Regions from separate parts of the Aestuariirhabdus sp. LZHN29 genome, predicted to be linked through region 2. Evidence: predicted binding sites of a transcription regulator. Region 2 holds the regulator's gene; the other holds the start of a gene.
The links. The regulator FNR, encoded in region 2, switches genes on or off when oxygen is low (the NO sensors DNR and NnrR bind a similar motif). The targets are predictions, from matches to a motif close to TTGATNTANATCAA.
Positions count from the first base shown of each region.

Region 1: the regulator FNR is predicted to act here: its motif matches at 4,798-4,811, upstream of ACP3PW_RS03405 (bacteriohemerythrin).

Region 1 is NZ_JBNIEU010000001.1:700,051-711,565, reverse strand. It holds gene ACP3PW_RS03430 (hypothetical protein) at 12-1,121, shown strand; gene ACP3PW_RS03425 (hypothetical protein) at 1,157-1,339, shown strand; gene ACP3PW_RS03420 (hypothetical protein) at 1,411-1,758, shown strand; gene ACP3PW_RS03415 (multicopper oxidase domain-containing protein) at 1,917-2,390, shown strand; gene ACP3PW_RS03410 (sensor domain-containing diguanylate cyclase) at 2,471-4,150, shown strand; gene ACP3PW_RS03405 (bacteriohemerythrin) at 4,236-4,691, opposite strand; gene ACP3PW_RS03400 (DUF4870 family protein) at 4,969-5,376, shown strand; gene ACP3PW_RS03395 (TIGR02647 family protein) at 5,397-5,636, shown strand; gene msrB (peptide-methionine (R)-S-oxide reductase MsrB) at 5,713-6,879, opposite strand; gene ACP3PW_RS03385 (response regulator transcription factor) at 7,096-7,809, shown strand; gene ACP3PW_RS03380 (sensor histidine kinase) at 7,803-9,278, shown strand; gene ACP3PW_RS03375 (MaoC/PaaZ C-terminal domain-containing protein) at 9,307-10,233, shown strand; gene ACP3PW_RS03370 (LysE family translocator) at 10,230-10,841, shown strand; gene ACP3PW_RS03365 (c-type cytochrome) at 10,946-11,374, shown strand.
Region 2 is NZ_JBNIEU010000002.1:999,734-1,011,248, forward strand. It holds gene ACP3PW_RS11425 (DUF547 domain-containing protein) at 1-802, shown strand, start outside; gene ttcA (tRNA 2-thiocytidine(32) synthetase TtcA) at 830-1,771, opposite strand; gene ACP3PW_RS11435 (DNA-3-methyladenine glycosylase I) at 1,878-2,552, shown strand; gene ACP3PW_RS11440 (TraR/DksA family transcriptional regulator) at 2,675-3,001, shown strand; gene ACP3PW_RS11445 (hypothetical protein) at 3,034-3,528, shown strand; gene ACP3PW_RS11450 (glycerate kinase) at 3,515-4,684, opposite strand; gene ACP3PW_RS11455 (hypothetical protein) at 4,754-5,230, opposite strand; gene ACP3PW_RS11460 (adenine phosphoribosyltransferase) at 5,488-6,021, opposite strand; gene fnr (fumarate/nitrate reduction transcriptional regulator Fnr) at 6,039-6,800, opposite strand; gene hemN (oxygen-independent coproporphyrinogen III oxidase) at 7,005-8,390, opposite strand; gene ACP3PW_RS11475 (sulfite exporter TauE/SafE family protein) at 8,501-9,211, opposite strand; gene ccoS (cbb3-type cytochrome oxidase assembly protein CcoS) at 9,204-9,437, opposite strand; gene ACP3PW_RS11485 (heavy metal translocating P-type ATPase) at 9,453-11,515, opposite strand, start outside.

The DNA of each region.
Region 1 (11,515 bases), on a different contig from region 2:
CCATGAGGAATATGAGAGACCCGATCTATTTCAAGAGGGCGCTAGGAGCGCTTGTCGGACTCGTGCTGGTGCTCGGCGCTGCACCGCTGCAAGCGATCAACTATGTCGTGCTTGAGGGCGAAGAGGATCACCTGCGGGAGCCGCGACAGAAAATTTTGCCCTATGGGTTCTATAACGATACCACCGAACTTGCGGTCGCAGCAGCCTATGTAGTATCGGGATATTTTCAGCCGCAGATGTTTATTGTCGGTAACGCCTTTACCAGCAGCAACGGTTCCAACAACCTGGTCGCCATCTTCAAGGATGTGCAGATCCATGAACGTCTGTTTCTGGATCAGTCCTTTATGTTGGCAGATTATGGTGAGATTCACTCCTACCAAAACGGTAACTCCTCTTTTCCCGACGAGCGTGCCGGCAGCCACGACTCCGACAAGGATAACTACGTCGATGCGGAGGGGTCGGATCGTTACTATCGCACCAAGTTTCGATACCTACTCCCAATCGGGGATGGCGCCAGCGGGCCGATCCACACCTTCGTGATCGATGACAAGGGTTTGCTGGTGGAGGGCTCCGAAGCGGGAGCGAGAGAGTGGAATCCTTTAACCAGTGGGCGCACGATCACTGAGCTGGAGCTGTTCTACCGCAAGCAGGATCTGGACACCGAAGATGGTGGTAGTAGCCTGCTGGAAACCAGTGGTGTGCGCTTTTCATTGGAGTACGACAACGCCGATTTTTACCAGAATCCAACCCGCGGCAGTCGACAGCGGGTGGCAGTGTTCAGGGATTTTGGCACCCTGAGCCAGAGTATTCCCTGGACCAGTGTCGAGCTTGAAGCGACCAAATATTTTAATATTGGCGCCACCGATACGGCCGCGCAGCGGGTGTTGGCAACCACGATGTGGTGGGCCGATGCCCCCACCTGGGACTCCTCCAGCCGCATCGATGGAAAAAAGCAGTTTCATCGCCCACCGCTATTTGCCGGGGCGACACTGTGGGGGGCTCGATCGCATGAAGGGCTACAGCACCAACCGTTTTCACGATCGCTCCGCCGTGCACTACGCGGTGGAGTATCGCCATATGCCCAGGGACAACCCATTCCAGCGAATCCCACTGCTGGATAGGCTCTATATCCCCTGGTGGCAGTGGGTGGCAGTGGGTGGCGTTGGCCGAGGTGGGTCGGGTTAACGATGAGTGGGACCTATCGGAGCTGCACTCGGATATGAAATGGAACCTCGGTGGTGGTATTCGCCTTGGGGTCGATGGGATCGTCGTCCGTGCGGATGTCGCTATGGGAGATGAGGACGCACAGGTGCAGATGTTTATTAGCCATACGTTCTGAGGGCAGTACTGGGAAGTCGGGGGCGCTAGTAGTATGCTAACCGGTTGACGAGAGTTCTAGCGAGAGTGTCCGTGAAACACCCCCCCAGCAAACAGGATGTGCGTAAGCAGTTGCAGCAGGAGATGGACGCATTTCTTTCCGGTGGTGGAGTGGTGCGGGAGATTCCCCGAGGTAAATCGGCCGTTGCGCCGGGAGAGATGCCACCGGGAATGGGGCGCAGTATCCCGTCGGGGGCCCCCAGCGTCAAACGCGAGTCACTATTACATGTCACCCAGGCCATTGATGAGCGCCAGCGCATGAAGCGAGCGAACAGGGCCCGCGCGACGCCTCGTAAGACGGACCGTGGTCCGAGCAAGGTACCGGTTTATGACGATTTCGGCGAGGTGATACGCTGGGAGTGGCGCGCGACTAAGCCGTGATGCGAGTCATACGGTGTGATCATTTTAATGTTTTGTGTAGTGGTGCACAGTTTTCCGGGTGCTGCTATATTGTGGTCAGCCTCTGCCATATTGTTGTCCTCCTGATTTTCAGGTCGTAATCATGCGCCTGCCCAAGGCGCCATCAAGAGGGTTGTTTCGTGAAAGCATTATTAGCGGGTTGTCTGGCAGCTGTGCTGCTGAGTGTTTCTCTGTTTGCCAACGCAGCAGATTACATCACCAATGCCTCCGAGATCGTCAGCAACACCGACTGGGACAAAATGGAAACGGTGCGTGTAATTATGGGGGAGAAGGGGGAAAAGCTATTTTATAAACCCCAAAAGTTGACCTTCAAAGCGGGGCAGCCCTATAAACTCGAGCTGGTGAACAAGGGCAAGAAGAAGCACTATTTCACCGCCGCCGGGTTCTTCCGTAATATCGCTACCCGTAAAGTCCAGTCAGACAAAGACGGCGAGATCAAGGCACCCTATTTTTTGGCGTTGGAGATGATGCCCAAGGGGGGTAAACTGGACCTCTATTTTGTCCCGGTTACACCTGGTGAGTACGATGTGATTTGTACCATCGATGACCATGCCGATCGTGGCATGCATGGCTCCATCACGATTGAACCCTGAGGGGCGCTGTCTTGAATGGGGTGGCCCCAAGACCAAACGATTATACGCTGGCTAATGAGTCGGATGCTGGAGTAGACAGTGTGACATTCAGAAAGATCGGTCATCGAATTATCGTGGTGGTGGGGGCCGTCGTGGTTGCCGGCCTCGTTACCATGGTGTTGTTTTATACCGAGAAGCAGCAGCAAAGCATCATCACCCAAAACGAAGAGGCCGCCAACAAGATCACCAGCAGTGTCATCAACGTACTCGAAGCGGTGATGCTGGCGGGCTATGCCGACATCGCCCAGGCCTTTGCCAACAGCTTGCGAACCATTCCCGATGTGCATGAGTTTCGCATCATGCGCACCAATGGGATGGAGGCTTTTCGGGATAACAGCACCATAAATGCAGTCAATCGCTACCGTGGCGAGGAGGATTTTTTCCCTCGCGATGAAGAGAAGCAGGTGCCCATTTTCGCGGCGGATAATCTGCGCTTGCAAGAGGTTCTATCCAGTCAGCAGATGGTGCGGTATTACGATAAAACCGCCAGCGGGGAGAGCTTCCTTACCTATCTGGTGCCCATTGAAAATAAACAGCAATGCCAAAAATGTCATGGCGATAATCACTCTATTCGCGGCGTTATTAAACTGACCACAACCCTGGCCCGCATTGACGCCGAGATAGAAAAAACCTGGCAACAATCCCTGCTGGTGTTGTCGGGCTCGGTGCTGCTGATTCTACTGGTCACCTGGTGGATGGTACGCCGCTCCGTGGTGCAGCCGATCAATCGCGTGACCTCCGCGATGGAGGCGGTGTCGCGAGGAGATATGAGTCAGAAGGTGCCGGTGTTGGGTAGGGACGAGCTTGGATCAATGGCCCAAAGCTTTAACCGAATGTCCAGCGAGCTGCAAACTACCTACCTGGGTTTGCACCATGAGCAGAATAAACTGACGACCATCATTCTCAGTGCCCAGGAGGGGATGGTGGTAACGAACGCCGCCGGTGACGTGGTACTGGTGAACCCCGCCGCCGAACAGCTTCTGCAGAAGAGCCACGAGCAGATTGTGAGCGAGGGCTTTAAGCGCGTGTTCGACAATGAGGTGCTGATGGAATCCTGGTTGCAGCTGTCGGATCAGTCGCTGGAACCGATTATCTATGAGTACAAGGGACACATGCTGAGCACCTCCATCGCGACCATTCGTAATGAGCAGGGGGATGTTATTGGCTCCTCGGCGTTATTGCGCGACATTACCAACCAGAAACGGCTCGAAGAGGAGCTGCGCGCACTCTCCAATACGGATGCGCTCACACGACTGTTTAATCGTCGTTTTCTCGATGAGAGCCTGAAGGCCGAGCTGGAGCGCTCCTATCGCTATAGCTCGGAGCTATCGATTTTGATGTTCGATGTCGATCACTTTAAAAAGTTTAACGACAACCATGGTCACGAGCAGGGGGATCGGGTCTTGCAGGCGATCGCCCGCGAGATGCGCAGGTTAAGCCGCAGTGTCGATTTTGCCTGCCGCTATGGTGGTGAAGAGTTTATGATCATTCTGCCCAATACGGGGCTGGAAGGCGCCGGGGTGTTGGCAGAGCGATTGCGCTCGGATATTGAAAAAACCGAAGTTGACGGTCTTAGGGTGACTATCAGTATCGGTGTTGCCAGTGCTCGGGATCATAAGCCCAGCGATGCCGCGAATTTTATCTCGATCGCCGATACGGCGCTCTATGAGGCGAAAGATGCCGGTCGCAACTGCGTCCACACCGCCACATTGGCCCACTGAAAACGGTTGTTGGAGTTTTCAGGCAGATAAGGCGTAGCAATAAGCAAGGCATCAGGGGGGCTCCCTGGTGCCTTGTTGCTGAGGGTTAACCGAAGAAGCGGTGCAACGAACGGGTGAGCCAACCCTGATGCTCGTGACGCATACGGCGCTGGTAATCCTGCACCGCTTCGACGTAGTCACCGTCTTCGTTTTTGATGTGATTAAGCAGCCATTTGCGCAGGGTTATAAGCAGCTCTTCGGCCACATCTTCCCCCGCTTCGTGGCGTTTGGAGAAGCGATCTACGCGGCTGATAAAGAGTTCGTGTACCTTTTTGTGGGGAGCGCAGAATGAGTATCCGGCCTGTTCCATTAACGCCTCTTCAAAGGCGAAGTGGGAGATGGTGTAATCCACCACTTCATTGAGCACATCTCCGACCGCTTCCCGGTCCCTGCTCTCGTGAGCGTCCTGTAACTGGTTGATGTAGTTGACGATGCGCTTGTGTTGCTCGTCGATGATATCAATACCGGTGTCCAGTTCGCTGATCCATGCCAGCTTCTCCATAAGTCACATCCTCCTGTGTGCGATCCTGCCTGTTTTCCTTAGGCCTCACTCGTACTCCATCATCGAGTGCTGCTGACACTATAGGGGCGGTTGAGTCATCGATGCTTTGATATATGTTAACTTTTTGGCGGGTTGGGCGAGCGGAACAGGACCAGTGTCTGATTTTGTGAGCAAGCTCTTATTGTCCCGCCCCCAGACTCCTGAGTGTTGCGGGGGAGTGACAGGCAAGGGGTGCACTGTTACAGTGAATTTATTGCCGTCAGAGTCATATCGCACCATGAGCGAACAGCCCGATCCTACCTCAGGGGAAACCCCCTCATTTCCCCATGATGCCCAGTTTGTGATGGAGCCGCTATCGGCGCAAGAGAGCCAGCGGTTGACCATTATCTATGCGCTCTATGCGGCCTCTTTTTTTGTAGGGATCACCTTTTTTGCAGGGTTGCTGTTTAACCTGTTGTGGAAAGCCGAGTTTCGCAGTGATCTTGCGCGCATCCATGCCCGTTGGCAGTTGCGTAGCGCTCTGTTTGGGTTGTTGTGGGGCATTATTGGGGGTATTACCACGCTGTTAATGGTGGGGTGGTTGATAATGCTAGTGGTTGGAGTCTGGTTTATTTACCGTCTGGTGAGAGGGTGGCTGGCGCTGTCGGATCAGCAACCGCCTAAGCCGGGATTTGGGTTATCTTGATGGAATCAAAGGAGTAGAAGATGCCATTGTCACAAACGCTGTATGAAGAGATACGAGTGCTGATGCAGTTCAGTCCGGACAGCATTCAGGAGGGCATTAAGGTGCACAACGATGCCGCCCCTGAATTGGTGCAAGCAGCCCAGAATCTGTTTGATAAGGGGTTGATCGACCGCCATGATGGAGGCTATCTGACGGACCGGGGGCAGGAGGCGCTGCAACATGCGAGAGCCCTCACCGGATTGCTTGCGCCTGCGGAGTAAAATCTACGCGAAACGAGTAACGAAAAGGGCCGCTTTATGCGGCCCTTTTTTTATCTCTTAAGGTAGCGGGATCAGGCTATTTAAAGAGGGAGCTGTACTGTGAGTAGCCCTCCTCCTCCAGTCGCTCGCTGGGTATAAATCGCAGCGACGCCGAATTGATGCAGTAGCGTTTTCCTGTGGGGGCTGGTCCATCATCAAACACATGGCCCAGATGAGAGTCTGCGTAGCGGCTGCGCAATTCGGTGCGGGGGACAAAGAGTTTGAAATCCGTTTTTTGTACTACCAGCTCCTCATGCAGCGGTTTGGTAAAACTGGGCCAGCCGCTCTGGGAATCGTATTTGTCCGTGGATGAAAACAGCGGCTCTCCACTGACGATATCCACATAGATACCCGGTTGCTTGTTGTCCCAGTACTCGTTTCTGTAGGGAGGCTCGGTACCCTCCTGCTGTGTTACTTTAAACTGCTCGGGCGACAGTGACTGACGCAGTTTTTCCGCATCGGGTTTGATGAATTTTTCAAAATCGCTCATGGTCAGGTTCCTCTTCTGAGTCGACGGCATCGGCTCGCTCATGGACGTCTTCATCATTTTTCCTGGCGTGTACTTAATATCGTCGCCCCACACCTTTTGCAGATACTGGTCGCGGCCCGAGTTATAGCGATAGTACTTATAACGAATCGGGTTGTTGGAGTAATAGTTTTGATGGTACTCCTCCGCCGGCCAGAAAGGTTCTGCGGCGCGCACCATGTCGCTGAGGATCGGCTCTGGGTAACGCCCTGAAGCGTTCATCTGGGCGATCGACTTCTCGGCGGCGCTGCGTTGGCTATCATCGTGGTAAAAAATAAACGGGCGATAGTGGTAGCCACGATCAACAAACTGGCCACCGCCGTCGGTGGGATTGATCTCGCGCCAGAAGATCTGCAGCAGGTCATCGTAGCTGATTTTGGTGGGGTCGTAGTGCACCTCAATCGCTTCCACGTGTCCGGTTTTACCGCTGGAAACCTGCTTGTAACTGGGGTTGTCCTGGTGGCCGCCGGTGTATCCGGAGATCGCCTCGGTGACACCCTCGTATTTCTCGAAGGTGGATTCAGTGCACCAGAAACACCCGCCCGCGAACGTGGCGACAGTGCCGGTCGTGGGCATAGCCGGTTTCATGGCCATGCCACTCTTTTCTGGCTGTGTGCTGTAGACGCTGCCTGCGAGTATGAGCAGGGCTGCGGCAGCAAGGGTGACAAGGTTTTTCATAGGAACTCTCCCGGTGTCAGGTGTTGGGTCAGGCTCGGCCTGTTATGAAGCAGTGTGCACAAGCTCCGCGAAGGGGGAAAGGGGCTGTATGGCGGTTTTATGGAATCATGACATCTCGTGACACATTCGTGATAACTTCAAGCATAGCGTCAACCATACTGGTTGCCACTGGCTTTCAGGAGAGGGCCGTTTAAGCCGACAGGCCGAGAGGGCGGCATGACGAAACGGATTCTGGTGATCGAGGATGATCCCGACATCAATAAACTGCTGGTGATGAATCTGGCCGACGCCAATCATGCCGTCGACGGCTGTGACAATGGTGTCGAGGGTTTGGCGTTGGCGCTAAAGGCTCAGTACGACCTGCTGGTGCTGGATCTGATGTTGCCGGGAATCGATGGGTTGGAACTCTGTCGTCGTTTGCGGGCTGAACAGCGAACCCTGCCCATACTGATGCTCACCGCCCGAGACTCGGAAGCCGACCGTGTGGTTGGATTGGAGCTGGGTGCGGACGATTACCTTACCAAGCCTTTCTCGGTCCGCGAACTGCAGGCGAGGGTTAAAGCGCTGCTGCGGCGGGTGGATATGCTCAGCCAACGGGCCGAACCGGAGGTGCAGCAGATTCTTATTGGGGAGCTGGCTATCGACCCGCAGCGCCGGCATGTGGCGCTAGCTGGCCGTGCCGTGGAGTTAACTGCGACCGAGTTTGATCTTTTGCTCTATCTGGCGCGCCAGCCGGGCACCGTATTCAGTCGCACGGAGCTGCTCGATGCCGTCTGGGGCTATCAGCACAGCGGTTACGAGCATACGGTTAACTCCCACATTAATCGCCTGCGCAATAAACTCGAGTCCGAACCCTCCGCGCCCCGCTACGTGCTAACGGTGTGGGGGGTAGGTTACAAACTCTGCGATGTTCCGGAGCCTGTATGCTGACGCGTTTTGCTACCTTCTACAGCAAGCTGTCGCTGGCACTGTTGACCAGCTTTCTGCTGCTGGTGGTGCTATTGATGGCGTTGGCCCAACAGCTGACGCGCACCTATCAGGACGAAGTTGAACAGCGTTTGCATCGCGACCTGGCTCTTCATGTGGTGCAGGATAATCCGCTGGTGCGCGATGGGGAGATTGATCATGAGGCCCTGCGCCAGCGCTTTCACTCGATGATGATTCTGGGGCCCAGCTTCGAATTCTATCTGCTCGATCCCACCGGTAAAGTGACCACTTACTCTGCCGACAAAGACCGAATAAAGAGGAGTTCGGTTGGCCTGCAGCCGATAAAGGCGTTTCTTGCCGGTAGTCAGATGCTGCCTATTATGGGCGATGACCCCCGCTCGCGCTCCCGCCAAAAGGTGTTTTCGGTGGCCGAGATTCGCGATGGTGAACGCCTGGCCGGATACCTCTATATCATCATTGGTGGTGAAGCCTACGATGACCTGATGGCGCTGCTGCAGCAGAGCCATATCGTCAAGCTGGGTGTGTGGGGGGCGTTGGCGGCGCTGGCCTTCGGGTTGCTGGTCAGTTTGCTGCTGTTTGCCCTGTTGACCCGCCCGCTGCGACGGTTATCCCGCGAAATGAGCCAGTATCGCCAGCGAGGCTTCGAGCAGGTCGTGCCCACCCCCCATCGGTGGCGCGCCGACAGTCCGGATGAGATCGAACGCCTGGGCGCCACCTTCAATGAGTTGGTGGAGGTGCTGGAGCAGCAGTATCTGCGGGTCAAAGGCAGCGATGCCCTGCGCCGCGAGCTGGTCTCCTACGTATCCCATGACCTGCGCACGCCGCTGGCAGCGCTGCTGGGGTACCTGGAAACCTGGCAGATTCGCTATGCCGGTGCCGAAGGCGCTGAGCTGGTGCAGGTGGCGCTGGACAGCGGGCATCGAGTCAGTGCATTGGTAGAGCAGCTGTTTGAGTTGGCACACCTCGATAGTGCCGACAGCGCAGTACACCCAGAGCCGGTTGCGATCGCCGAACTGGTGCAGGACCTGTTGCAGAAATTGTCCCTGCAAGCTCAGCAGCGTGAGATCGCCCTCGCGGTGGAACCGAGGGACCCGTCGTTGCAGCTGATGGCCGACATCGAAAAGCTGGAGCGAGTGCTTACCAACTTACTGGAAAACGCTATCCGGCACTGTGATCGAGGAGGTCGGGTCTGGGTAGAGATCGCGACCACAGCGCAAGGGTTACGGGTCAGCGTTTGCGATACCGGCGCCGGCATCGCCAGTGAGGATCTGCCCCATATCTTTGAGCCCCATTATCGCGGCGCTAATGCGGTTTCGGGCAGGTTCGGCAACTCCGGTCTGGGGTTGGCGATCAGCCGCCGAATTTTGCAACTCCACGGCAGCGAAATTGCTGTCGAGAGCCAGCTGGGGAAGGGCAGCCGGTTTCACTTTGTGTTACCGTTTGCGCCCTGAAACCGAGACGTTGCAAGGATCTAGTACCGTGTTAGTCACCGCTATGCCATCGCTGCCCCCCCTGTTTGCCCGCGCGTTGTTTAGCCGCAAGGGGAAGAGCGTCGGAAAATCCTGCACCCTGCCGGAACTGGGCGTGCGGGTAGAAGGGGTGAAGATCGATGCTGCTCATCTGCAAGATTACCGAGCGTTGGTTATGGATCCCGGTGGCGAAGCCGGCCCCCTGCCGATCTGCTATCCCCACCTGTTAAATTTTCCCATGCAGCTAAGCCTGCTGGTGGCCCCCGAGTTTCCACTGCCACTGCTGGGGTTGGTGCACCTGCGCAATCGCATCCGGGTATTGGAGGCGATAGACCCCGGCGAGGTGGTGGATATCGAGTGTTGGTTGGGCGCGCAGCGTGAGTCTGGGCGCGGGCTGGAATTTGATCTTCATACCCGGCTCAGCCGGCAGGGGACAACCCTGTGGCAGAGCTGCAGCGTCAACCTCTACCGCAATCCGGCAATGGCGGTCGCCAGGGCCCGTTCGGCCCCCGACCCACTGGCTCCACTCCCGCTGCGTGAACGCTGGTCTCTACCGGTGAATATGGGGTGGCGTTACGCCCGTAGTGCCGGTGATTATAATCCCATCCACCTTCATCGCCTGTGCGCACGCCTGTTTGGTTTTCCCCGCGCCATTATGCATGGTATGTGGAGCAAAGCCCGCTGCCTGAGCACACTGCAGGCCCAGATGGCCGAACTGCCAGTGGCGCTGGAGGTCGACTGTGATTTTAAAACCCCGCTCTACTTACCGGGAGAGGCGCTGATGAGCTGGCAGCAGGAGGCTGCGGGAGAGGTGCGTTTTCTGTTGCAGGATTCGGCCGCAGTTAAGCCGCATCTCACCGCAGTGGTGCGCCCTATATCTGTGCAGGAATCATTAGTGCCCCCGCCGCACCCTCATTCTGCGGAAGGGTTGTCATGAGCTGGACGGCCTGGCTAGCGCTGGTCGGGGTCTGCCTGTTGGGGGCAATGTCACCCGGCCCCAGCCTGGCCGTGGTGGTGCGCCATACGGTGAATCATTCCCGGGGACACGGCATGGTGGTTGGCGTATTCCACGCCCTCGGGGTGGGCTGTTATGCGTTGCTGTCGGTTACCGGGCTGGCGGCACTGTTCGCACTCTATCCCGTTGGCCAGCAGCTGCTTGGCTGGGCAGGGGCCGCGTATCTGGCATGGCTGGGGATCAAGGCCCTGCGCTCGGCGGGTAGTATCACCGAGGAGTCATCGGCTGTTGCAGATCAGCACTGGCAGCAAGCGGCGCGGGATGGGTTGATGATCTCCCTGCTCAACCCCAAGCTGATGATTTTTTTTATCGCCCTGTTTAGCCAGTTCGTTGAACCCGAGACCTCGTCCTGGCTGGTGTTGGTGATGGTGCTGACCCCGACTGTGATCGATGGTGGATGGTATTGCCTGGTCGCGCTGGTGCTATCACGCCCATCGGTACTGGTTCGACTCAGGGCGCGGGCGCAGTTGATTGATCGCGTGACCGGGGTCATGTTGTTGTTGATTGCACTGCGTGTTGTCACCCTCTGAGAGGCTTGCTTTGTGGCGCGCAGAGAATGGTCTATAATCGCCCTGCAAAAAATTCCTATGATCAAATAATGGTCAGATACATCCAACCAATGAGGGGAAGCTGCGTGGCTTTAGCAATTGAGATGTTGAAAAAAGGCGCCTTTGGCGCACTCTGTATCGCCGGCTTGATGCTGGCCTCTGTTAGCCAGGCCGATGAAGCCATTGCCGAGCGTATTAAGCCGTTAGGTGAAATCTGTGTGCAGGGTGATGCCTGTGCCAGCGCCGGGGGCGCAGCGGCCGCCGCCGGTCGTAGTGGCGAAGAGGTTTTCAATGCTTCCTGTGCTGCGTGCCACGCCACGGGTGTGCTGAACGCACCGAAGCAGGGTGATAGTGCCCAGTGGCAAGCCCGCGTAGAAAAAGCCGGTGGGTTCGATAAGCTGGTGGCCCACGCTATCAGTGGTATCAACGCGATGCCCGCCAAGGGCGGTTGCGCTGCCTGCAGCGATGATGAGCTGGCCTCTGCGGTTGAGTTTATGAGCGGTCTTTCCCGCTAATTAACCCCGACCCGAAAAACCTCCCCGGCACCCCCGCGGGAGGTTTTATGTGCCGGTCGATGGTTGCTCCTGCACAATCGACACTCCTGACATCCCTGCCGGTCGATGGTTGCTCCTGCACAATCGACACTCCTGACATCC
Region 2 (11,515 bases):
TTTACGATCTGTAGTGCTCTGTGCGCTTCTTTCAGGGGGGCTGCCCGCGTTCGCAGCACCTTCGGCAGAGCCATGGCCCCTGTGGGAGGTCTACGATGGCGCCAGTACAGAAACGCTGGACCACCGGCCCTGGCAAGCGTTGCTGGACCACTACCTGTCTGAAGCGTCAACGGGCGAGCGCTTGTTTGCCTACTCCAGGGTGTCTGTATCCGATCGAGAGTTACTGAGTCGTTATCTCGCCTCGATGGCGCAGGTAGACCCCGGGCAGCTGAACAGGGCGCAGCAGTTTGCCTATTGGGTCAATCTCTATAATGCGCTGACGGTGGATCTGATCCTCAAAAATTACCCCCTCGATTCCATTCGTTCGTTGGGAGAGGGCTGGTTCAGTTTTGGTCCCTGGGATGATGAGGTCGTTACTGTTAGGGGGCAGGCGCTGACGCTCAATGACATAGAACACCGTATTTTGCGCCCCGGCTGGGGTGACCCCCGCATTCACTACCTCGTAAACTGTGCCAGCCGTGGCTGCCCGGACTTGCCGGCACAGGCGCTGGACGGTTCCGATAACGAGGCGCAACTCGAAAGCGCAGCGCGTCGTTTTATCAATCAGGATAAGGGGCTGCAGCGGGAGGGCCGCGGAATCAGGGTCTCCAGCATCTATGATTGGTACGCCGTCGATTTTGGTGATCGAGGCGGCCTGATCCAGCACCTTAAACGTTACGCCGGCCCACACCGGCAGCAATGGCTCGTTGCCGGTGTGGAGGTCTCATTTGATTACGACTGGCGTCTCAATGAGTCTCCCTAGAGTGCCACCATAACCCGGTGTGGAGGGTTAGAGATTGACGATATTGACCCGCATTGCATCGGTGACGGCTGCAGTTTCTGTGCCCCCCGTAAACTGGCTCGGCAGCTCGGGCGCGTCAAATGCGGTATCGCCGTCGGTGTAGGGACTTTCCTGGGTCTGCAAGGTTTTAAAGTCAAATAGCTCGGTGTCAGCCATATGGGAGGGGACAATGTTTTGCATCGCCGTGAACATACTTTCGATCCGCCCCGGGAAACGATTATCCCAATCGTTAAGCATCTGCTTTATCGCCTGCCGTTGCAGGTTTTCCTGAGAGCCGCAAAGATTACAGGGAATAATTGGGAACTCTTTGAGCTGAGCGTAGCGAATAAGGTCTTTTTCATGGCAATAAGCCAGCGGGCGAATAACCATCTGCTGACCATCGTCGCTCACCAGCTTGGGGGGCATCGCCTTCATTTTTCCGCCGTAAAACATATTCAGCAGCAGGGTTTCGAGGATATCATCGCGGTGATGGCCGAGGGCGATTTTGGTGGCGCCAAGCTCGGTTGCGGTGCGATAGAGGATACCCCGGCGCAGTCGGGAGCAGAGCGCGCAGGTGGTTTTTCCCTCCGGTACCTTCTCTTTGACGATACTGTAGGTGTCCTCTTCGACGATGCGGTACTCCACACCCAATGACTCCAGGTAATTGGGCAGCACCTCGGCTGGAAACCCGGGTTGCTTCTGGTCCAGGTTGACGGCGACAATGTCGAAGTGAACCGGGGCATATTGTTGCAGGTTGCGCAGGATATCGAGCATGACAAAACTGTCTTTGCCTCCGGATAAGCAGCACATTACCCGGTCGCCATCGGCAATCATGTTGAAGTCGGCAATGGCGCGCCCTACATGGCGTCGCAGGCGCTTGTGCAGTTTGTTCTGATTGACGCTTTTTGCGCTTTCAACGGTAGCAGAGGGCGTTATGGGAGAGGTTGGCATGGTGGCGGAGGGCCTGAAGGTTGGTCTGTTCAAAAGGGCGGCTATTATAGCGGATGCCTCTTGATCAGGTAAGGGCAGGGCAGTGAAGCGGCAAAGGATGATCAATATGGAACACTTTGACAGAATCAGGGAGCGCGCCATCGGGCTCTGGGGCGAACCGGCGCTAGAGGCGCGACTACCGGTCGTGCTACCAACGCAGGCGCTGTTGGCTCTCGATGACAACGATTACCTGTCTGCGATCACGCGCCGGGTTTTTCGCGCGGGGCTAAAGCACTCGATGGTTGACAGTAAATGGCCTGCTTTTGAAGAGGCTTTGTGGGGCTTCAAGGCTCCTGCGCTGGCTTTGCTCAGTGAAGAACAGATTGACCAGCTGATGCAAAATCGTGCCCTGATTCGACATCGGGGCAAGTTGAAAACTATTCCGGTTAATGCCCAGATGGTACTCGATATCGCCCGGGAACACGGCTCTGTGGGGCGTTTTTTGGCGTCCTGGCCGGGAGAGGATGTGGTTGGTTTGTGGCGTTATCTGGCAAAGCGTGGATCTCACCTGGGGGGTGGCTCTGGCGCCGCCTTCCTGCGCATGGTGGGCAAAGATACCTTTATGTTATCCAACGACGTGGTAGCGGCTCTGAAAGTGCAGGCAGTGGTTGATAGAGTGCCTACAGCCCAACGGGATTTAAAACAGGTACAGGAAGCCTTTAACCAATGGCAGGCGCAATCCGGGCGTCCACTGAGTGAAATCAGCATGACGTTGGCGTGCAGTATATCTTCACCCCATTAGTCCAGAGATCCCTGCGTTGATCTGTATCAAGCGGCTTTTCTCCCAGGGAAACTACACTGGGGTCCGGTGGTCTATAGTTTTAGCTTCTTAATTTTCACTACTCACCCTAATCAGGAGTTTTCATGAAGTACGCACAGGTGCGCGAAAGTTTGCTCAAAAAACAGGATGAGCTGGAAGATCGCCTCGGGCGAATCGGGCAGCATCTTACCAAACCTGGAAATCAGGACTGGTCCGAGCAGGCGCAGGAGCGGGAGAATGATGAGGTCCTTGAAGCGATTGGACAGGAGTCCGAGCACGAACTGCATAACATCAAGCTGGCGCTGCGAAGGCTGGATGAAGATGAGTATGAGATTTGCGATAGCTGTGGTGAGACGATCCCCGAGGCACGGCTGATGGCGATGCCCTATACTCGTCACTGTATCGGCTGTGCGGAGCGATTGCAGGGTTAATCGCCCACAGCCCGGCTTTTTGGAGGTACTCCATGCGCACAGGTTTTTGGTTCCTCGTGATGACGCTCTGCTGGAGCGGGTGGGCCAACGCGGCAGACAGTTACGCCATGGAGTTCGTGCTCTATTACGAGGGTAAGCAGGAGGATTACCAGTATCGGAACCGTTTCGATAAACCCTACAGTGCCTTTTCCGGACGGGAAGTCAGCTATGTGAAACACGTCGAAACCAGTATTGCCTCCGATACCGTAGTGACAAACCTGACCTCGGGTAAGGTAGATGACGGGTTCAGGGTTAGTTTTACCCTTAAAAATCCTGCCTTTAATATTCGCCAGTTGGCGACGCTGGAATACACCTTTTCCCGTACGCTGCTGCTGTCCCTGAACGAGCAAGCCAGCGGGGTGCAGGTGCCTGAAACCCGGGTTATGCAGGGTCAGGGCGTCATCGATATTAAACCGGGCGAATCAACCCTGATCCACGAAGATGCCAGCGCCGGCTTTCGGATAGAGGCTCGCTTTACTCCTCATTAGTTTTTGCACGGCGGGCAGAGGCGTTCCACAGCCGCATTAACTGTCCGATACAGCGCTCCAGCAGCTCCGGTGCTTGCTCCATGGCCTGCTCAAGCGAGCAAACGCCATCAACAATACTGTGGATACTGGTAATCCCCTCGGCATGGGTTTGTTCGGCCCCTTCACCTATTTTTCCGACGATCGCAATCACCGGTATCTTGCGTGGGGATGCCATACGGGCCACGCCTACAGGAAGCTTTCCCTCCAGGGTTTGGTAGTTGATCTCACCCTCACCGGTAATGATTAAGTCGTAGTGTTCACGGTCGAGGCGTGCTTCGAATTTGAGGGTGTCGGCGATAATCTTGAACCCTGGTTTCAGGGTGGCGCCCAAGGCAACGGCCAGCCCCGCACCGAGTCCACCGGCGGCACCACTGCCGGGCAGCGAAAAAAACTCGGGAGCGCATTTACAGTGCTGACAAGCAACGCTAGCAAATCGAGCGAGCGCGCTCTCCAGCACCTCCATCTGCTCGCTGCGAGCTCCTTTTTGGGAGGCATAGATGGCGGTAGCGCCGTTTTCACCGAGCAACGGGTTGGCAACGTCACACGCAATGTCGATACGGGCGTCGGCGAGTCGCGGATCCAGCTCGCCTAGATCGATACGGTTCAATAGCAGCAGCCCTTCGGCCCCGGCCGGGATTGGGTCGCCGTTGTGGTCGAGGAGTGTCGCACCCAGCGCGCAGAGCGCACCGGCGCCCGCGTCGTGGGTAGCGCTGCCGCCGATCCCCAGAATGATCTGCTTGCAGCCACGGGAGAGAGCGTCACGGATTAGCTCGCCGGTGCCAAAACTCGTAGTGTGCATGGGGTTGCGTTGGGGCGGAGGCACCAGAGGTAACCCGGAGGCGCTCGCCATTTCGATAATGGCCGTGGCGCCATCGCCGAGAATGCCATAACTGGCTTCAACAGGATCACCCAGTGGCCCCGTTACCGACAGGCTGACCCTGGTGCCTCCGGTATTGGCGATAAGGGCATCAACGGTGCCCTCGCCACCGTCGGCTAAGGGACACCGATGGACGATGGCGTCGGGCAGTTGGGTAAGAATAGCCTCTTGTGCAATGTCGCAAAACAGGGCCGCGCTGAGCGAGCCTTTAAAGGAATCCGGTGCAAGCAGTATCTTCATAAATCAGGGCCTTGAGAATCAGTCCCCTTTTTATCAGTATCCCGCCTGCAAGGCTATGTCAGGAACGCATTAGGCTGCTCGTGTGCGCGGGTGGCAATTCATGAAGCGCGTGCCATCCGGGTCGGTTGGGTGGTAATAATGCCACCAGATGGCAGCCAGGGCTTCGGTATCTGTGGTCTCGATTCCAGCCAGATTTGCTCCGCAGCGTAGGTAATTAAACCACGCGATTGCGGTAGCGTAGGCCAGGTTATAAACCAGTTCCTGATGGGGTTGGCTGAAAAAAAGGCGCTGGCTGGCGAAGCCCCGGACCCGGCTTGCCAACTCGGGAAAATCGACCAGGTAATCGTCCCATACTCTTTGGTGAACTTCCGCTGAGATGCGATAAAGCCCTAACCCACCCTGTTTACCATAAAGCTGTTCCCCCAGGTTGCTCTCGGCTGCAGCCGTGCCAACCAACAGCTGCTGGGCGGCGGCGCTATAGTGGCCGCACAGCTCCAGTGTGGGTTGAATAATATGTTGTCCTAACTGCTCTGCATCAATTCCCATCGGTTCACCCCCCAGTGTCCCTATGAAGCCTGCCGTCGATGATTAAAAGACAATTAAGTTAGCAGGTGAATTTGATTCTAGACTTAAAATGCGCCTCTAACATCCTGTTTTTAAATGTTTTTATTGTTTTTTGGAATGTTTAGTTATGTGCAGAGCGAGTGGTTAGGCGATTTGCCTCTTTAGGGGGAGATGAGTGAACAGGAAGCGGGTGCCAGGGCCGGCATTCAGGTGGCCCCGTTCGAGATTTCTGGCGGGCCTCAGAATGCACAGAGCGTGTAGGTGGGGATGCCCAGGTCTTGTAAGCGCTGGCTGCCGCCGAGGTCCGGCAGATCGATAATTGCAGCGGCTTCGTAGATGTTGGCGTGAAGTGATTTTACCAGTGATGCGGCGGCACAGAGGGTACCTCCGGTGGCAATCAGATCATCCAGCAGCAGTACGTTGGCACCTGCTGGAATGGCATCTTTGTGCACCTCCAGTATCGCTTGGCCATACTCAATGTCGTAAGCCTCCTGCAGGGTCTGGGCGGGTAACTTTCCCTGTTTTCGAAACAGCACCAGCGGTTTGTTCAGCTCGTAGGCCAGTACCGAACCCAACAGAAAACCACGGGCATCTAGGGCACCGATGTGGGTGATCTCGGACTCAACATAGCGCTGAATCAGGCTGTCGGCCACCATCCGCTGAGCCTTGGGAGAAAGGTAGAGCGGGGTGATGTCGCGGAACGTGACGCCGGGCTTTGGCCAGTCCGGTATCGGGCGTACAAGAGACTTTATAAAAAACTCATCAAAGATCATTCAGTGTTTCCCGGCGGTTAGCCGTTTTGCGCCGCATCTTTGGCTGGATCAAGTAAACGACCGCCCGCGAGGGCACAAAGGCGCTCCGCATCGGTAATATTGATATCCTTTCCATTCGCTTCGATCAGGCCGCTGCGTTGAAAGCGGGTGAATACCCGGCTGACGGTTTCCACCGCGAGACCCAGATAGTTACCCATTTCGTTGCGCGACATCGATAGGCGAAACGCGTGTGAGGAGTACCCTCGACGCCTGAAACGGGCGGAAAGATTGACCAGGAACGTGGCGATGCGCTCATCGGCGTTTTTCTTGCTGAGCAGCAACATCATCTGCTGGTCATCGCGGATACGTCGGCTCATTAGTAGCATCAGCTGTTTTTGCAGCTTGGGCAGTTTGTCCGATAGCTCGTCGAGTTTTTCAAAGGGGATCTCACAGATCATGGTGGTTTCCATCGCTTGTGAGGAGACCGGATAGGTATCTCCATCCATGCCACTGAGTCCCAGTATTTCGCTGGGCAGCTGGAATCCGGTGATCTGCTCTTCACCCTCGTTGGTTGAGGTGTAGGTTTTTAGCGCTCCCGACCGAACGGCGTAGATTGAGGTGAAGGGGTCCCCCTCCAGGAACAGGTGTTCGCCTTTTTTCAGTGGGCGACCGCGCTTGATGATGTCATCGAGCTGGTCGATTTCGTCAATTGCGAGGGCGATAGGCAGGCAGAGAGAACTCAGGCTGCATTCCTTGCAAGCGACGCTATTTACAGTTTTAACGTTGAGTTTAGAGCTCATAAACGGCAGCAGCCCCTTCGAGTGTCAGGTTGTTATCGCAAACATTGTAGGGGAATTCGGTCACAAAACAAAACCAAAGTGCAGCTTCTTTGGTAGCGTCTGTGTAGAGCACCCACTGCGACGGGCTCGGAATGAGAGCATGAGTGGGGAAATAGGGGGGGGTGGCTGTGCCCCAATCGGGGCACAGCTCATTTGAGGTGGCGGCTAGATGACCTTGGAAAAACGTCCCTTATTACTATCATGTCCCAGATAATGATCAAACTGCATGCAGATGTTGCGGATCAGCAGTCGACCACGACCGGTCACCTCGATACCGTTGCTGTCGATGGTGATCAGGTCATCATCGACCATAGGCTGCAACTGCTCGAGTTCTTTTGCGAAATAGTCGCCAAACTGAATCCCCCAGCGCGCTTCAATGGGGGCAAATTCGAGCTGAAAGTGGCAGATTAGCTGCGAGATTACCGCCTGGCGGATAAAGTCGTCTTCGTTCATTACCAGCCCACGCTTGATCGCAAACTCACCGCTTTCGATGCGATTCATATACATCTTGATATCGGCGTGGTTTTGGCTGTAGGAGCCATTCACCTGGCTGATGGAGGAGACGCCCATGCCGACAAGATCGCAGTGGGCATGGGTGGTGTAGCCCTGGAAGTTACGGTGCAGGGTGCCGGACTCCTGGGCGATGGCCAGCTCGTCATCGGGGCGCGCGAAGTGATCCATACCGATATAGGAATAGCCCGCTTGCAGCAGCCTTTCGGTAGTGTTTTGCATGATCGCCAGCTTCTCGGTTGAGGAGGGCAGGTCTTCAGCGTTGATGCGGCGCTGGGGCATAAAACGCTCGGGCAGGTGGGCGTAATTGAATACCGACAGGCGATCAGGCGAGATCTCGATCACCCGCTCAAGGGTTTTCATAAAGCTGGCTTCGGTCTGGAACGGCAGGCCGTAGATCAGATCGATGTTGATAGACTGGAACTGCAGGGCGCGGGAAGCATCGATGATAGCGATGGTATCGGCTTCGGATTGCTCGCGGTTCACCGCCTTTTGTACTTTGGGGTCGAGATCCTGCACGCCGAGGCTGCAGCGGTTAAAGCCCATTTCTCGTAGGGCATTCATGGTGGCCCAGTCGGCTTCGCGCGGATCAATCTCGATGGAGAAATCGCCCTTGCTTTCATCCACAAGATTGAAATGCTGGCGGGTTTTGGCCATCAACGCTTGCATCTGCTCGATACTGAGGAACGTTGGGGTACCGCCGCCCCAGTGCAACTGTTCAACGGTCTGCTTGGTACTGAAAAGCTCTGCTTGCATCTCAATTTCACGGTGCAGGAGCTCCAGATAGGGGATCGCCTTGGTGCGATCCTTGGTAATCACCTTGTTGCAGCCGCAGTAGTAGCAGACATGAGTACAAAACGGGAGGTGGAAGTAGAGCGACAGGGGCGTATTCTTTTCTACGCTCTGCGCAGCGGCATCGCGGTACTCTTTGATGCTGAACAGTTCATGGAACTGGACGGCAGTAGGGTAGGAGGTGTAACGAGGACCGGCGCCTTCGTAGCGCTTTATCAGGTCGAGATCCCAAACCAGCTTGTTGCTCATTGAATGTCCACTTTCAGTCGTTAGTGTCATGGGGTGTACGACGACTTGAGTCATCGCTGTGATTAGACGCAAAGTCTAGCCACTGGTTCCGCTAATTGTGTTGATACTCATCAACTGCCAGCGGGCATCTGCTGAAACAGTTGTGTTAACCATTGTTGGTGAGGACCCGGCAGGGTCCAGAGGCCAAATACGATGACCAGCATACCAGCAAGACCCCGAGTTGTCTGGTTCCGCATCACATGAGTGATGCGGGATGAGACCAGTCCCGCAGTCAGCAGTAAGGGTAACGTACCGGCACCAAAAGCAAGCATCAGTAACGCAGAGTTGAGTGCGCTGCCCTGGGTTGCGGTCCAGATCAGGGTGCTATAGACCAGCCCGCAGGGTAACCAGCCCCAGAGGGCTCCGAGCAACAGCGCCGAACCCGGTGTACGCACGGGGAGCAGGCGGCTGGCATAGGGCGCCAGCGGTTTCCACAGTAGGCCGCCGAGCCGCTCTATCGCAACCAGTCCACGCCACCAGTTGGCGAGGTAGAGTCCCATGGCAATCAGCAGGAGCCCCGCCACTGTGCGCATGCCGATAATGACTGTGCTGCCCTGTTGCTGTAACGCCCATCCGAGGCTGCCCATTAACGCGCCGGCGATGGTGTAACTGGTGATGCGGCCGATATTATAACCCAGCACGATCGGCAGCAGGCGCTGTGGGGTGGCGTTGGGAACTCCCGAACCGAGCGCTGCCATGATTCCCCCGCACATGCCGATGCAGTGGGCGCCTCCGAAGATGCCCAGGGTGAATGCGGTGATTAGCAGGGGTATCTCAATCATCGCGGGTGTCGTCTACTGACGGTGCCCCGGGTGCAGTATCTGCCGGTGGTTTCTCTCCAGTGGCCGATTCGGCAGGGTGGGAGGGCAGTTCATCATCAAACAGGATGCTGTGGGCGGGGCCTTCGAGGTCGTCGAACTGACCGTTGTCTACCGCCCAGAAAAAGATCCACACGCCCAGTCCTACGAATAGCAGTGCAATGGGTATCAGCAGGTAAATCGATTCCACAGCGGGCTCCGTGAGTTATTGAGGGGGCGTGCCGGGGGATCCCCGGCCGAGGCGCAAAGCATTACCAACCACCACCAGTGAACTGGTCGCCATACCAATAGCCGCCATCCAGGGGGCGAGCACTCCGCTGGCAGCGAGGGGCAACGCCAACAGATTATAACCCAGCGCCCAGGCGATGTTTTCGCGGATGATTGTTCGAGTTTTTCTGGCGCTGCTGAGGGCGTCGATGATCTGCTCCAGGTTTGCGGACATGAGCACCATATCTGCGTTGGTTTTGGCCAGGTCAGAGGCGCTGCCCATGGCGATGGAGATGTCGGCGGCGGCCAGTACCGGCACATCGTTGATACCATCCCCGACCATCAGTATGCGGGCGCCGCTGCGCTGTAGCTGCTGCAGATGCGCCAGTTTGATGTCGGGGGTTGCGGAATCCAGCGCGAAAGGGATATCCAGTTGCTCGGCCATGGATTGAACAACCTGTGTAGAATCACCGCTCAGTAGCTCGACGTGATAGCCGCTGCGCCGAAGGGCGGAGAGTGTCGGGGCCGCTTCCGGGCGCAGTTGGTCATTAAGCCGAAACCAGCACAGAGGTGTCCCATCGCACGCGAGCAGAAGCCATTGACCCTCCTCTCTCGGGGGAGTAGGTGCCGTACCGTCGTTACCCGCAAACGATGGCGTTCCCAGTCTGTAGCGTGCGCCGTTGATCTCCCCCTCTACCCCGCAACCGGTAACGTGCTGTAGTTGCCCCGCGGCGGCGATGCCAGAACGTTGAAATACCCGTGCGATGGGGTGCTCCGATTCAGCTTCCAGTTGCGCCGCAAGCATCAGACAGTGCTCCTGATTGTGGTGCGTCAGCGGCACAGTCTCCTCAAGGCTGAGTTTTCCCCGGGTCAGCGTGCCGGTTTTATCGAACAGAATATGGGTGACACCGTTCAACCCCTCCAAAACGTGTCCCCGGGTTACTAGCAGACCTCGGCTATGGAGGTAGCCCGTTGCGGCGGTAAGGGCGGTCGGGGTTGCAAGGGAGAGGGCGCAGGGGCAGGTAACTACCAGCACCGATAAAGTGATCCAGAAAGCGTCGCCGGGGGCACGCAGGTACCAGAATAGGAACACCCCGAGTGCGGTCATGAGGACGGCGGCCACAAACCAGCTGGCCACGGTGTCCGCAATTCGCGCGGCCTTGGGTTTCTCCTGTTGGGCTCTGTCCAGCAGGCGCACGATGGCCGACAGGCGGGTGTCGGTGCCAATATGGGTAATTTCGACCAGTAAGCTATTTTCGGCGTTAGCGCTGCCTGCAATCACGGAATCACCAGGCTCCTTGCGAACTGGCAGGTACTCACCGGTCAGGGCTGACTCATCGACGCTGCTGCAACCTTGCAATACGACGCCGTCGGCAGGAATATTCTGCCCGGGGCCGACACGGATTTGATCACCCTCGGCCAGTTCTCCGATGGCGATGCGCTCCTCCCCCTGTGCACAAACCCTGATGGTGCTGGCAGGTAGCAGGCTCAGGAGTGCGTTACCACTGAGGTTGGTGCGGTGACGGGCCCGCATCTCCAGAAAGCGCCCGAGCAGTAGCAAAAAGGTGAACATGCAGACCGAGTCAAAGTAGACTTCGCCGCCGCCGAACAGCATCGCCCAGCTGCTGGCCAGGTAGGCCCCCCCGATGGCGATCGAGACCGGCACGTCCATGCTCAGGTGGCGGGTCTTTATATCTCGCCAGGTGGCTTCGAAAAACGGTCGCGCAGCGTAAAACACCACGGGCGTTGCGACAATGAAGCTGACCCAGCGCAGGAAGTCCCGATGAACCGCTTCCATCCCCTGCATGGCGCCGGCGTAGAGCGCTATGGCGTACATCATCACCTGCATCATCCCGATGCCGCTGACGGCAAGGCGCCGGATAGCGAGCCGGTTTTCGCGCCGGACGATAGCGTCTTGCTGGCTCGGCAGGTAGGGGTGGGGTCGATACCCTATGGCGGCGATACGTTCGAGCAGATGACTCAATTTAAGATCGGCGGGGTGCCAGCGGATGTTGGCCTGATGGGTGCTGAGGTTGACGGTCGCGGACTCTACCGCGTCAA